DNA from 3 places in the Priestia sp. YIM B13552 genome. Region 2 is predicted to be linked to each of the others. Evidence: riboswitches for the same ligand, from Rfam matches in the RefSeq annotation. Region 2 holds a riboswitch; each other region holds the start of a gene.
The links. A riboswitch is a leader RNA that binds a small molecule or an ion and turns the genes downstream of it on or off. The one in region 2 is predicted to bind thiamine pyrophosphate.
Positions count from the first base shown of each region.

Region 1: another riboswitch for thiamine pyrophosphate. It lies ahead of thiM (hydroxyethylthiazole kinase); the one in region 2 lies ahead of ACFX40_RS04630 (acetylornithine deacetylase).
Region 3: another riboswitch for thiamine pyrophosphate. It lies ahead of thiT (energy-coupled thiamine transporter ThiT); the one in region 2 lies ahead of ACFX40_RS04630 (acetylornithine deacetylase).

Region 1 covers NZ_JBHZOU010000003.1:656,517-661,424, forward strand. The annotation lists gene ACFX40_RS15455 (hypothetical protein) at 1-425, shown strand, start outside; RNA gene ssrS (6S RNA) at 535-712, shown strand; gene ACFX40_RS15465 (pyridoxamine 5'-phosphate oxidase family protein) at 859-1,287, shown strand; gene thiE (thiamine phosphate synthase) at 1,316-1,960, opposite strand; gene thiM (hydroxyethylthiazole kinase) at 1,974-2,780, opposite strand; TPP riboswitch at 2,854-2,962, opposite strand; gene ACFX40_RS15480 (MFS transporter) at 3,154-4,371, opposite strand; gene ACFX40_RS15485 (TetR/AcrR family transcriptional regulator) at 4,468-4,908, opposite strand, start outside.
Region 2 covers NZ_JBHZOU010000001.1:940,509-945,416, reverse strand. The annotation lists gene ACFX40_RS04635 (MupG family TIM beta-alpha barrel fold protein) at 1-815, shown strand, start outside; TPP riboswitch at 1,035-1,137, shown strand; gene ACFX40_RS04630 (acetylornithine deacetylase) at 1,252-2,529, shown strand; gene tenA (thiaminase II) at 2,535-3,206, shown strand; gene ACFX40_RS04620 (ABC transporter ATP-binding protein) at 3,199-3,963, shown strand; gene ACFX40_RS04615 (ABC transporter permease) at 3,960-4,703, shown strand; gene ACFX40_RS04610 (ABC transporter substrate-binding protein) at 4,700-4,908, shown strand, end outside.
Region 3 covers NZ_JBHZOU010000003.1:260,225-265,132, reverse strand. The annotation lists gene ACFX40_RS13505 (ethanolamine ammonia-lyase subunit EutB) at 1-39, opposite strand, end outside; gene ACFX40_RS13500 (ethanolamine ammonia-lyase reactivating factor EutA) at 66-1,481, opposite strand; gene thiT (energy-coupled thiamine transporter ThiT) at 1,638-2,246, opposite strand; TPP riboswitch at 2,279-2,379, opposite strand; lysine riboswitch at 2,554-2,738, shown strand; gene ACFX40_RS13490 (amino acid permease) at 2,841-4,280, shown strand; gene ACFX40_RS13485 (hypothetical protein) at 4,315-4,683, opposite strand; gene ACFX40_RS13480 (GNAT family N-acetyltransferase) at 4,787-4,908, opposite strand, start outside.

The DNA of each region.
Region 1 (4,908 bases), on a different contig from region 2:
CATACAAACTGCCTGGATGGCCATTTTCTCTTCTATCATTTGGGGTTGGAGCTTTTTCTCTTTTGTTCTATTATCATTGGAAAGGACAAAAAGTTCGAAAACATTCGCGTATTCCTTCACGTTTCATTACTATCATTTCTTCTCGTCTATGGATTGGACTATGCTTAGCGCTCACGATTGCAGGTTACGTATACGGACTATCCATAGGTTCAATAAAAGCTTATGGAGAAGCTTTTATGCAGTCACAGCTTGTTAGCGTGATGACCGCTGATTTTTTTGTTTTAATGTGGCTTTCTTACTCCGTTATGACAAAAGAAAGGATAGCATCCCGGCCTTACCTTCTTTTATGTTTCATTCCAGTTGCCGGCCCTTTTCTTATTTTGTTACTGCTTCCCCGCCAAGATGTTAGAGAAGAAAAACTTTAAATAAAAGTCTTGCGTTCCATTCATTATTCCGTTATAATCATTTCTTGTACGATGAAAGTTGATTAATTAGAAAACATTTATATATCGGCATCTTATTTACATTTGTTATACATACCTGCGCTGTGCGTATACTCATGTTGTCTTAAACCTTTGAGTGTTAAAAGGGAGCTCAAAATTTAGCTGCAGATAGCACGCCCTTCTTGGGACGCTAAACCCGGCTATGAGGGCACCCACCTAGTAGATCTGGGTATTTAAGACACTTAGGGTTACGGCAGTGCGGGCTTATTTTTTAGTTAGCTGTAGCTAGCTTTTTTATTTTTTATTTTATTAGTTTACATAATTATTTTATTGTTAACTTATATTTTTTTTAGACATGTATGTTTTATTTATCTTCGATTGAGGAACATAAAAAGTAATAAAGGAGATGGATAAAATGAATGAACAAAAAATTGCTAAAAAAGTAAACGAAGTATTAGAAGGAAATCGTGTAGGAACATTAGCTACAGTTGTAAACAACAAACCCCACTCTCGCTATATGACATTCTTTAGCGATGAAGATGGTATCGCTCTTTACACACCAACAAATATCAATACACATAAGGCAGAAGAAATCGAAGCCAATCCGAACGTGCACGTACTATTGGGCTACAGCGGCGAAGGATATGGCGATCAATACTTAGAATTATCTGGTACAGCTGTTCTTCGTACTGGTGATCAATTAAAAGGACGTATATGGAACGATCACATGAAAGAATGGTTTGACGGTCCAAATGACCCTGAGTATGTTGTTCTTGAAATTACGCCGAACGAAATTCGCTTTATGAATGAAGGCGAAGAAACTCCTCAAACTGTTCAGCTATAATAAAAAAAGCGCACAGTGTGCGCTTTTTTTATTTTCCTACCGCTTCTTTCAATTGAGCTGCTTTTTCTTTTGGAGACGCTGCTAAGCTAATCGCGGTAATAATAGAAACGCCATCTGCACCTGCTTCTACTACTTGTTTGGCATTTTCAGGCGTGATCCCGCCGATTCCTACAATTGGAAAGTCAATATTCTGGTTTCGCACTTCTTCAATTAACTTTGTACCTTGCACTGCTTTTGCGTCTTTTTTTGTAGACGTAGGAAAAACAGGTCCCATTCCTACATAATCCGCCCCGTCTTTTATCGCTTGCTGCAGCTCTTGTACATTATGAACAGAGACGCCTACAATTCCTTTTCCTATTTTCTCTCGAACAATATGAGCTTTTTCATCTTCTTGTCCAATATGAACGCCATCTGCTTGTAAGCGGATCGCTAAGTCAAGATCATCATTCACAATAAAAGGAACGCTGTGCTGCTGACAAATTTGCTGAAGTTCCTTCGCCAGCTGATATTTCGCTTCTCCTGTTAGGGCACCCTCGCCTTTTTCACGGAATTGAAACACAGTAACGCCGCCTTCAATTGCTTCTTTCAACACTGCTCTCGGATCTTTTGTACAGTTATTGCTGCCCATTATAAAATAAACTTGCAGCAGCTTTTTGATTTCTTTGTTTGTCATTTTCCGGCTCCTTTTAACGTTGATGTACTCTTGCATATGATTCAATATCCTGCCCAGATAAAAGATGAAGCTGGTTTAACAGCTCAATTTGAAAGCTTCCCGGCCCTTCTTCACCTTTTTTCGCTGCGGCGATTTCACCTGCCACTCCGTAAAAACTTAAAGCAGCAACGCTTGCCTCGACATATTCTTTTTCTACAGCAGCGAAAGCTCCTATAATTGATGTCAGCAGACATCCAGTCCCCGTCACTTTCGTAAATAACGGGTGACCGTTGTCTACTGTATACGTTTTGTTTCCATCTGTGATTACATCTTGTTTACCCGTGATAACAATCACTGTATCTAATTTGTTCGCTGCTTTCTCAGCAAGTTCAATGATGTCTCCTTGCCCTTCTAATGAATCAACGCCTTTAATGAGCCATGACTCGCCTACTACATTCGCAACTTCAGCAGCGTTACCACGAATAACTGCCATATTTAATTCTTCTACAAGCTGACGTGCTACTTCTGTACGAAACGGTGTCGCTCCGGCTCCTACAGGATCGAAAATAACCGGCACGCCATTTTCATTTGCTGATTTTCCTGCTATTCTCATCGCTTCTACTTCTTGAGCCGTCAGTGTACCCATATTTAAGACAAGCGCTCCGGCGATTCGTGCCATGTCAGCCACTTCTTCTTTCGCATAAGCCATAACAGGTGAAGCTCCTAGTGCAAGCAGTCCATTTGCTGTAAAGTTGGTTACCACAACATTCGTAATATTATGAACAAGCGGACTTATGTCTCTTACTTTCTCTAATTGAGCTGAAATTTTACTAATATCCATGTTTTTTCACTCTTTTCATTTAGTTTTAACACTGCAAAAAAGACAAAAAAGCACCTTGCATGCGCAAAGTGCTTTGGTATGTACTCACATTCCCTGCGCTGGCATTATCCAACAGGTTCAAATGGTCAACAGGCGTCCCTGTACTCTCAGCCTGCCCCGCGCAAGCTCCCATACTATTCTTGTTACGTTTAAAGTTTACTATTAACCTTTTTTATTTGCAACCATTTCACTGTTTTGCCGATAAAATAAAGCTTCTCTATAGGCTGAGTGGCGCTTTAAACCTTACACCATTCCTAAAAGAATAATCAAAAGACCTCCAGTAAGCTACTGGAGGTCTTCTATTCCCTAAGAATTCTATCATTTTTCCTTATGGTTATTTCTCTTGAACCGCTTGATTTCTCACAGCTGTTTTTCTGTCCTTCCCTGCTCTTAAAGATAAAAGAAAACAAAGAAGCAGTACAAGTGCAGCTGATACGTACGGATAATTAATGTTTATATCAAAGAGAAAGCCTGCTACAACGGGGCCAATAATATTTCCAAGACTTGTATAAGCAGAATTTAGTCCGGCTACATATCCTTGGTCGTCTTGTGCCATCATCGACATTTGCGTGCTGATTGCCGGACGTAAAATATCTGTTGCTAAAAAAACGATAAATGTCACAACAATAATAAGCCAGTACGTGTGCACAAATAGCGTAAGTAAAATAAAAAGTCCCGTCATCATCAAGCAAAACGAAATCACTCTTTTTTCACCAAATTTATTTAAAATCCACCCAAAAATCGTAACCTGCACTACAGCCCCCGCAATAGAGCCAAACGTAATAACAAACGCAATATCTTTTGGCGTAAAGCTAAATTTATGATCAACAAATAGTGAAAAAATCGTTTCATAATTGGATAATCCAAACGATGTCACAAAAACAATAATTAAACTTAAAAAATAAGGTTCTTTATAAGAATTCATAAGCTGCAGTAGCAGCCGCTCTTCTTTTGGATTCTCATTGTTTGAAACAGTATGATTTTGTACAGGACGAGACTCTGGCAAAACAAGAAGCGTAATCACTGCAGCCAAGCCTCCTGCTACTGCGGCCATATAAAATGGTACACGCATGCCGTATTCAGCTAAAAAGCCGCCGATACCGGGTCCAATAATAAATCCTGTTGTAATCGCCGCCGTCACATAGCCCATTCCTTTAGCGCGTTCTTTAGCAGACGTCACGTCCGCTGTATAGGCCATAACAGCAGGCATAATGAGCGCGGCCCCAACCCCGCCTAACATTCTCGATACAAATAATAAAAGAGGTGTACTCACTGAACCAAAGAACCATTCAGACAAGGCAAAAACAATCATTCCCGCTACAATAATTTTCTTTCTCCCTAACGAATCTGATAACCGACCCGCTAAAGGTGAAAACAAAAATTGAGTCAGTGAAAACACCGCTACTAAAAGCCCCATCACGCTGCCGTTGATATGAAGCTCCGTCATATATGTTGGCATAATTGGAATAACGAGACCGATTCCTGTAAAAACAATAAAAATATTTAGCATGAGCAGCAAAATCGCCGCTCGATTTCTTAACAATAATGACATATAAACCTCCTGATTACAAAAATACTGAACGTTCGGTCTATAAAAATACAAAATAATGAGGGATTACTCATTACCGCAATAAGCATCCCCGATTATTTAAGAAGACCTTGCTATGATTCCGTTTAAAAATACATCGATTGCTGAATGGTAAAGCTTCAGGGCATTTTCCGTGTTCGTTTTTCGAGACATGCGGCTCATTCCAACAAACAGCCCTTCTAAAATCACTGCAAGCTGTTCTGCATTTTTAGGAGAAAACTCTCCTTCATCAATGCCTTTTTGCAAAAGCTCCCGGTTAAACTCCACGTGTCGTTTCACCATCTCATCAATTCGCTCTTCGATGTCGCTGCCCTTTTCCTCGTTGTTAAAAAACTCATCGGCGGCTTTCGTAAGAGGATGATTTAAATCATCTAAAATGATTTGCTCCGCAATTCCAAAAAGCTTATCTCTTGTTGTTTTGTAAAGAGACTCTCTTTCTTTCCAGTTGCGTTCCCACTCGAGATCCCATTCGTCTATTAAATAGAGAAAAAGCCCTTCTTT
Region 2 (4,908 bases):
ATACGCCGATTCATTTAGGTACTGAAAGCCTTATGTCGCTATCTTCACTTGGCGTATCTGGTATTAGACTAGACGATGGGTTTAGCACAGCAGAAACTCTTTCGCTTGCGAATGAATTTTATATTGCTGTTAATGCAAGTACGTTATCCAAACAAGAAATTGAAGCACTCTTATGTGCAGGTCTTCATCATCATCAGCTGCTTGCATGGCATAATTTTTATCCTCGACCTGAAACAGGGCTTGAAGAAACGTTTTTTCAACAGCAGACAGATTTATTTAATGAACTTCGTATCCCAGTCTGCGCTTATATTCCCGGGGAAGGCGAAAAGAGAGGCCCTATTTATCAAGGTCTTCCTACTAGAGAAAAAGACCGTAATAGATGCCCTTTTACCTCTGCAGTAGATTTATACGGCTGCGGAGTAGCGGAGGTTTATATTGGAGATCCATGCGCCGGTTCAAGTTTATTAAAGCGTTTGGTTCAATATCAAGAAAGCAGCATTATTCCGCTGCGCATTCGTTCACCTCATATAGAGGGAACGTACAGCGTGCGTCCAGATGTATCAAGAGACGCTCTGCGTTTAGTTGATACACGATCTGTAAAACCAGTGCCGCCATTTCATACAGTCGAGCGCAGAATCGGAGCAATTACAATGGACAATGATGGCTACGGACGTTATAGAGGAGAGGTTCAAATAGCTAAAACGAATTTGCCTGCAAATGCGAATGTGAACGTGATTGGGTATGTGATAGAAGAAGATCATGAGCTGCTTTCGTTAGTGAAACCGGGGCAAAAACTTGAGCTTATTCCTGTCTGAATGGAAAAACGGTGTATTTTTAAAGAAGCCGATAGCTAACTAGTAAGCTTATAAAAGTAAAGAGCACACACTGCTTAAAAAAAGTGTGTGCTTTTTATTTTACTAAAAAGGAAACTATTTTCATTGCTGAATCATGAACCTTTCTATTGAATAAAACGCTTTACTATGATAAAACTATTACAGGTAAACATATGATAATCGTTTAATTTTATAGAGATACAACGCCACTAGGGGTGCTTTCTAAGCTGAGAGAGACGAGAAGTCTTAACCCTTATAACCTGAACTAGGTAATACTAGCGTAGGAAAGAGGTATTGTAATGGATGTTTTGTATGGTATTTCCTTACGAACTCGTTATAATAATTTTTTGTATATAAACAAAAACACTTCTTTCCTGCGAAAGAAGTGTTTTTTTATGCGTAAAGGAAGGTGTCATACATGGAAGAAACAATTGATTTGCTTGTCAAACAGGTAGAGGAGCGCAAAGGGGAGCTAATCCAGTTAGTAAAAACGCTTGTTGCATATAAAACGCCAGCGCCTCCTGCACGAAATTCTCATGAAGCGCAGCGCTACGTAGCGGATTTCCTTAAAAACTGCGGTTTTTCCATCGATATGTGGGATTTATATTGCAACGATCCTATTGTAGTGGGCACGTTAAAAGGGAAAAAATCAGCTGACTATCAAAGCTTAATTATTAACGGGCATATGGATGTAGCTGAGGTACAAGAAAATGAAAAGTGGGAGACAAATCCGTTTGAAGCTGTGGTAAAAGACAACATGATAATCGGACGCGGAGTTGCTGATATGAAAGGCGGCTTGGCAGGAGCATTATTTGCAGTCCAGCTTTTAACAGAAGCAGGAATCGAACTGCCGGGAGACTTGATTTTTGAATCCGTTGTAGGAGAAGAAGTGGGAGAGGCAGGTACGCTGCAATGCTGTCAGAAAGGATATACAGCTGACTTTGCGCTTGTTGCTGATACGAGTGATTTACATATTCAAGGTCAAGGCGGAGTGATCACGGGATGGATTACGATAAAAAGCAGTAAAACCTATCATGACGGTACACGCCGAAGTATGATTCATGCTGGAGGAGGTCTGTTAGCTGCGAGTGCTATTGAGAAGATGGCAAAAGTGATCGGAGGGCTGCAAGAATTGGAGCGCCACTGGGCTGTTACAAAAAGCTATCCAGGATTTTTGCCGGGAACAAATACGATTAATCCAGCAGTAATCGAAGGGGGAAGACATGCTGCTTTTATTGCAGATGAATGCAGGCTGTGGGTCACCGTTCACTATTATCCCAATGAATCATACGACCAAGTATCAAAAGAAGTGGAAGAATACATTTTAGCTATTGCAAAAGCAGATCCATGGTTAAAAGATAACCTGCCAACCTTTGAATGGGGAGGCACATCAATGATTGAAGACAGAGGAGAAATCTTCCCGTCATTAGAAATTGATGAAAATCATGCTGGAGTACAGCTGCTTGCACGTACTCATGAACAAATTGAAGGGAAAAAGCCCCCAATCGATGTGTCAACTAGCGTAACAGACGGGGGATGGCTAGCTGATGCGGGGATTCCGGCCGCTATTTATGGTCCGGGAAATTTAGCAAATGCACATGCTGTGAACGAACAATTAGATATAAATCAGCTTGTTCAATATACAAAAGTGATGTTGCAGTTCATTTATACGTGGCTGCATACGCATAAGGAGTGATCATCATGAAATTTAGTGAACGATTATACGAAAAGCTGCAGCCTATTTGGCGTCAAAATCATAATCATCCCTTTGTACAGGGAATGGGAGACGGAACGCTTGAAAAGGAGAAGTTTCGCTTTTACATGATTCAAGATTACCTTTACCTAATTGATTATGCAAAATTATTTGCGATTGGAGCCATGAAAGCTACCGATGTTCAAACGATGGGGAAATTTGCTGCACTTTTGGATTCTACATTAAACGAAGAAATGAGCCTGCACCGTGAGTATGCCAAGAAATTTGAAATCAGCGAAAAAGAATTAGAAAAAGCGCAGCCATCTCCTACAACGCTTGCATACACACACTATATGCTGCACGTTGGTCAAAGCGGCACATTAGCTGAATTAATGGCGGCTCTTTTGCCTTGTATGTGGAGCTATTGGGAAATAGGAAAAGAACTCAGTGAAAAGCCTGGAGCTAACAATGAATTTTATCGTGAGTGGATTGAAATGTACAGCTCAGAAGAATTTGGAGAACTAGCGACATGGTGTATTAATTTATTCGACTCACTTACTGAAGACAAATCAGAAGCGGAGTTAGAAAAGCTCGAAGAAATTTTCTTGAATACAACGCGTTTTGAGTATATGTTCTGGGATATGGCTTATAACGAAGCGATGTGGCCAATTCATGAATAAGTCTGTGTTATCTTTTCAAAACGTCAGTTTTACGTACAAAAACGGTGATCAACCGATTTTAACATCATTAAACTTAGACGTAAAAGAAGGCGAGTTTGTCAGTATCGTTGGAGCGAGCGGTTCTGGGAAAAGTACGTTGTTTCGTCTCATTACAGGTCTTGAACAGCAGAGTGAAGGCGATATCGTGATTAACGGACAGTCTTATGAAAAACGGCTTGGAAAAGTAGGCTACATGCCGCAGCAAGATTTGCTTCTTCCGTGGCGCACGATTTTAGACAATGCAGCTCTGCCGCTTGAGCTTCACAATGTGTCAAAAGCAAGTGCTCATAGGCAAGTATCTCAGCTGCTCGAAGAGTTTGGTTTAAAAGGGTATGAAAATCGTTTTCCAAGTGATTTATCCGGAGGGATGAAGCAGCGTGTTTCTTTTCTGCGAACGGTATTAAGCGGTTCTAACGTACTGCTTTTAGATGAGCCTTTTAGTGCGCTTGATGCCATTACGCGTTTATCAATGCAGGAATGGCTGCTTGAACAATGGCAAAAGCGTAAACATAGCATCTTATTTATCACTCATGACGTAAACGAAGCCCTGTTTTTATCAGATCGTATTTTTATCTTTTCAGACAAGCCGGTAAGTCATCTTGAAGAGATTAAAGTACCGCTTAGCAGGCCTCGAACGCAAAAAGATTTGAATCAACAGCGTGTGCTTGATGTGAAAGATTATTTAATTGAACAGCTAAGATCGAAGGTGAACACATGAAAAAATACGGGGCTTCAGTTATTTTAGTCGTCATTTTGCTGGCTGCTTGGGAAATTGGAGCACGCATTGTAAACTATCCGTTTATTTTACCAACGCCCACCGGTATTTTAACGAAGCTTTGGGAGCTGCGAATGGATTTATTGTTTAAGCATTTACCAGCTACGCTATCTATTGTTGTAATTGGGCTGGTTATATCAGTGGTCCTGGGAGTTATGCTGGCTGTATGGATGAATTGGAGTCCGCTTATTGAGCGTGCTTTCTATCCGCTTATTATTGCGTCGCAAATGATTCCCACCATTGCCATAGCTCCTGTATTTGTTCTGTGGTTTGGCTACTCCATTTGGAGCAAAGTGATTGTGACTGTATTAATTACTTTTTTTCCTATTACGGTTAGCACATTTGACGGGCTTCGTTCGACCAATAAAGAGTTAAAAGAACTCATGCTGACCATGGGAGCAACAAAAAAAGATATTTTCTTTAAGTTGAACATTCCTTCTGCACTGCCTCATTTTTATTCAGGGCTCAAAGTAGCGGTTACCTTTAGTATAATAGGTGCTGCCATTGGCGAATGGTTAGGTGCACAAGCAGGCTTAGGATATTTCAGTCGTCGTATGATGACACAGTTTGATGCAGCTGGTGTATTTGCACCAATTGTGATTTTATCCGCGCTTGGTATTTTATTCTTTATTATTGTAGTAGGTTTCGAAAAACGTTCATTAAAGTGGAGGAAAACAGAATGAAAAAATGGTTTGTAATTGGTTTAAGCCTGATGCTTGTTTTGATGCTCGCTGCTTGCGGCCAGGACAAGGAAAATAAAGCTGGTGACAGTAAAAAATTAAAAGACGTTACAATTATGCTTGATTGGTACCCAAATGCAGTGCACAGCTTCATTTATGCTGCACAAGAAAAAGGATATTTCAAAAAAGAAGGGCTGAATGTGAAAGT
Region 3 (4,908 bases), on a different contig from region 2:
TGAAAATGTTTCTCCTAACAATCGTGTAGTTTTAAACATCGTTTCCTCCTTGTATATTTAGTAGATTATGATGAAAAAGCGAGCGTTTTAACGGAAACGGAGATCGCTTCTCCAGCTACTGGTAACCCTAGATCAATGTAATCTCCGTGTGTAAAATCAATTTGATCTAAACAAATAATTTCTAACTCTTTCCTCTGTTTAGCTAATGCTTGTCCTAAAGCTTTTGCAATATCTTGCTCGCATAGAACAACGAGGCACTTAGCTCCTTTAAAACAAGCAATAAATTCAGTGCTTATTACTTTTGCTAATTCTTGAAGCATCTTATAGCTGCAGTAAGGAAAATGAGATAAAGCAATAGCAGCGGGGGGATCTTCTGCGCTGAAAATAGTTGAAGCCTGCATACATGCCGCTCGAGCTCTTTCTTGAAACATCAGCGGATTCCATTTCGCTTCTTGCTGAACAGGTATCTCTACAATCGGTATATTTTTTAACGGCAGCCGCTTTGACCCAATGTATACAGTTGATCCGCTAACTTCTGTATTTTGCATACCAGCCCCAATTACAGTAGCGCGCGTTGTCTCAGCGGCTTGAGATACTTGGATGGATTGAAAATGATATGCTAGAAGCGGACCAACGTCTCCATGTATGGCCACTTCCTTCACTGTTTTTGGCTTTTGCTTCTCCATCATTGCTCCTACTCCTCCTGAAACCATGATCATTTCGGGGATAGAAGATCTTGTATGAGGAGAAACGATCAGCGAGGAATTTTGATTCAGCGCATTTACATAATTCACGGTTTCTTCAGCTAGTAATTGACAGATAGACGAGAGCTTTTCAAATGTTGCTTTTTCACCTTCTCGCAGTGTTAAAGAATTATTTTTCAAAAATTCAGTTAAATGAGAAGAAACGTAGGTAACAAAACCTTCTGAATTCAGACGAATTAATCTTCCTCCCACATGCAGTGTAAACGTTTCTATAACTTTTCCATTTTGACATAAAGCGATGTTAGCAGTTCCTCCTCCTACATCAATATTGGCAATTACTGCATTTGTTTCAGCAGAACGTTCGATTGCTCCTGATCCTTTTGCTGCTAATATTCCTTCTAAGTCAGCGCCGGCTGTTGCAACAACAAAATCCCCAGCATGTTCGGCTAGATAGTGAACGATACTTTCTGCATTTTTCTTTCTGGCCGTTTCTCCTGTGATGATCACAGCACCTGCCTCCACTTGATCTAAGGAGATTCCTGCATTCTTATACTCTTGTTCTAGTAGTACCGTTAATCGTTGAACATCGATTTCAACATCGTTTAGCATAGGAGTGGTATAGATAGAACTTGCATACGTTACGCGACGATCAATAATTTGACAGCCTGGCAGCGTAAACTGATTTTGTTGATTTGCTATTAACAGCTTGCTTACAATCAGTTTTGTTGTACTTGTTCCAATATCTAAACCTATGCTCGTGATCCATTTCTGTAGCATGCTATCAATCCCTTATCTCGTTTGAATATGGTGATTATCATAAAACAGTTTTTTGAATATTTCACTAACTATGTTATCAAACCTGACACACTTTTGTGTAAACAAAGGTGACAAATGACAAAAAAGACTAAATCTTGGTAGATTTAGTCTTTTTGCTTATGATGAGTGTGATTTAGTTATAATCATTCTTGATGCCGATGGAATCAATAGTGAAAGAATGATTAAGCAGGCTATTAGTGATCCTACCATTGAAATCCCGTTCATTGAAAAAGAATACCATAGAGCGGACATGCCCTTTGGCGCATATGATCCCCAGAAAATAATACCCGCAATAAAGTGCCAGAAATACCGTGCGAAGCTGCCGATAATAAGGGATAAAACAATCAAAACAAAAGCTTTTGATCTGTTATTGTTAGCTAAATTTGTTTTAATAGATTGCGAAAAAATACCTCCAAAACCTATAAAAGCAAAAGCCACAATATATTCAATAAACGTTTGCAGCGCTGTTAAAATATAAGCCGTTCCTGTTGCCAACTGTAAAAGCCCCCATAATAGACCAGATAGAGCCCCGCCTTTTACTCCCCAGCGAAAGCACATAATAAAAATGGGCACCATGGAGAACGAAATACTCACAGCTGTTGCAATCTTAATGGAAGGCAAAAGATCAAGTAGAAGTGCCAATGCTGCAAAAATAGCTATTTCAATTTTAGCCTGTAAAGGTAATGCTTTATTCACGTTTCTCACTCCTGTTTTTGAATCATTCATATCAAACGGTTTACACAGGAGTAAGCAAATATATGCTACTATTCCCACATTCCTACGCTAGCGTTAACTAACAGGTTCGAAGGGTCTGAACAATTTGTTCACTCTCAGCACGGCGGCTCCCCCTGTGGTACGTTCGGATATTTATGTAGTATTATGACAACATCCATTATATCATATGTAACAAAATAGATTCGAGAGATTTCAAAGATGTTTCTATTTTCTGAATCTATTTTTTATAATGACAATCGTTTTAGTATTTGGTATACTTCTTTTATGTCAAATGAATATAAAAAACCCTCATCCTAATCGATGAGGTAGAGGTCGCAGTTTTTAATAGTAAAGCAACGGAAATGCAGAGAACATTGAGGATGTTGCTTGAAAGGAAAAATTGCCGAAGTTTAGATCACTTCTCGGTTGATTTAAGCTGGGGCTGTCTCCGAACAGGAACAGAACTGTCACATCATGCGAGTGATGTGAAGAGCTATCTTCACGGAAGGTTGACGCGGTTTTCAGATTTAAAAGCGCGCACATATACTGCGGGCTTTTTTTATGTTATCCCGTCTCTTTCCGTACATTCGAAAGGAGTATTTATCTATGCAAGAGCAGCAAGAATTAAAACGTGGGTTGAAATCTCGCCACTTAACGATGATTTCATTAGGAGGAGCCATCGGAACCGGCTTATTCCTAGCAAGTGGTGGAGCAATTCACACAGCAGGACCTGGGGGAGCGCTTTTAGCTTACGCTATCATTGGTGTCATGGTTTACTTTTTGATGACCAGCCTAGCGGAGCTCGCAGCTTATATGCCTGAAGCCGGTTCGTTTAGTACGTATGCGTCTCGGTTTGTAGATCCATCCTTTGGTTTCGCTCTCGGCTGGAACTATTGGTATAACTGGGCTATTACGATTGCAGCTGAATTATCGGCTGGAGCCCTTATTATGAAATTTTGGTTCCCAAACTCTTCTTCTATTTTATGGAGTGCCCTGTTTTTATTAATTATGTTTGGGCTTAACTACCTTTCTGTAAAAGGATTTGGTGAATCTGAATTTTGGTTTTCGTTAATTAAAGTAGTAACGGTTATCATCTTTTTAGTTATTGGTATTATGATGATTTTTGGTATCTTTAACAATGAAGCACCAGGTTTTAAAAACTTCACGCTTGGTGATGGACCCATTCACGGTGGATTCTTTACTGTCTTAGGTATTTTTATGGCTGCTGGTTTTTCATTCCAAGGAACAGAGTTGCTTGGAGTCGCAGCTGGAGAAAGTGAAGATCCGGAAAAAACGGTTCCTCGCGCAGTTAAACAAGTCTTCTGGCGCATCTTGTTATTTTATATTTTAGCTATTTTTGTTATCGGGATGCTTATTCCATACACAGCGGATTCATTAGCAAGTGATGATGTGCGGGTAAGTCCATTTACTTTAATATTCGAACGAGCAGGTCTGGCGTTTGCAGCATCAGCTATCAATGCCGTTATTTTAACAGCCGTTTTATCTGCTGGTAACTCAGGTATGTATGCTTCTACGCGTATGCTTTGGAACTTAGCGAAAGATGGAAAAGCACCGAGGTTCTTAGCAAAAGTAAATAAACGAGGCGTTCCGGTTAATGCTTTAATCGCAACGGCACTTGTCGGTACACTTGCATTTGGTGCTTCATTTTTTGGAGACGGTGCGGTATACACGTGGTTACTTAACGCTTCTGGTATGTCTGGTTTTATTGCTTGGTTAGGAATTGCCATCAGCCACTATCGTTTTAGAAGAGCATTTGTTGCTCAAGGTCATGATTTGAGTGAACTTCCATATCATGCAAAACTTTTCCCGTTTGGTCCTATCTTTGCCTTTATTTTATGTGCTGTTGTCATTTTAGGTCAAAACTATTCGGCGTTTACGGGTGATTCGATTGACTGGTACGGTGTACTTGTTTCTTATATCGGACTTCCTTTATTCTTAATTGTTTGGTTAGGATACAAATGGACGAAAAAGTCAAAACTTATTCCGTTAAAAGAATGCCAAGTAACAGTAAAAAAATACGAATAAAAAAGCTCTCTATTCTTTTGAATAGAGAGCTTTTTTATGTGATCTGATCAGCAAAATGAAGAGATATATAGGCGGGCTGATTTTTCATAACAAGCATATAACCTTTGAGGGGGCGATTACAGTAATCAGCAGCTTCTATATAATAAATATGCTGAATTAACCTGCTTAAATGGGTTACAAAAGATGGAAGTTGATGAGTAGGAATGCTTTGGATGTAGTCTATGATTTCTTGTTGAGTTTGAAGGCCTGAATGGGTACATTCTAACAGATAAAAAAGCGGATCTGCTGCTATAGTAGATAGTTCAGAGTTGTGTTTGATTCTATTCAGCTGGATATGCAGTTCTTTTTTTGACCATCTTTTTGGAATAGCTCTTAGATACTGATATTGAAAATGTGTATTCATGATAGCTAACACCTTTCGTATTAAAATAATAAAACGACTTATTATTTTAATAACCTTTACACATGAAACTAAAACGTTACAATGTGTAAAGGTGTCATACATCTTATAAAATAAGCTGATAAAAAAGAACATCTTGCCACTGATTAAATTTCCAGCCTACTTCTTTAAATTCTCCGCAAAATGTAAAATTAAATTGCTCATGCATTTTGATACTGATATCATTCC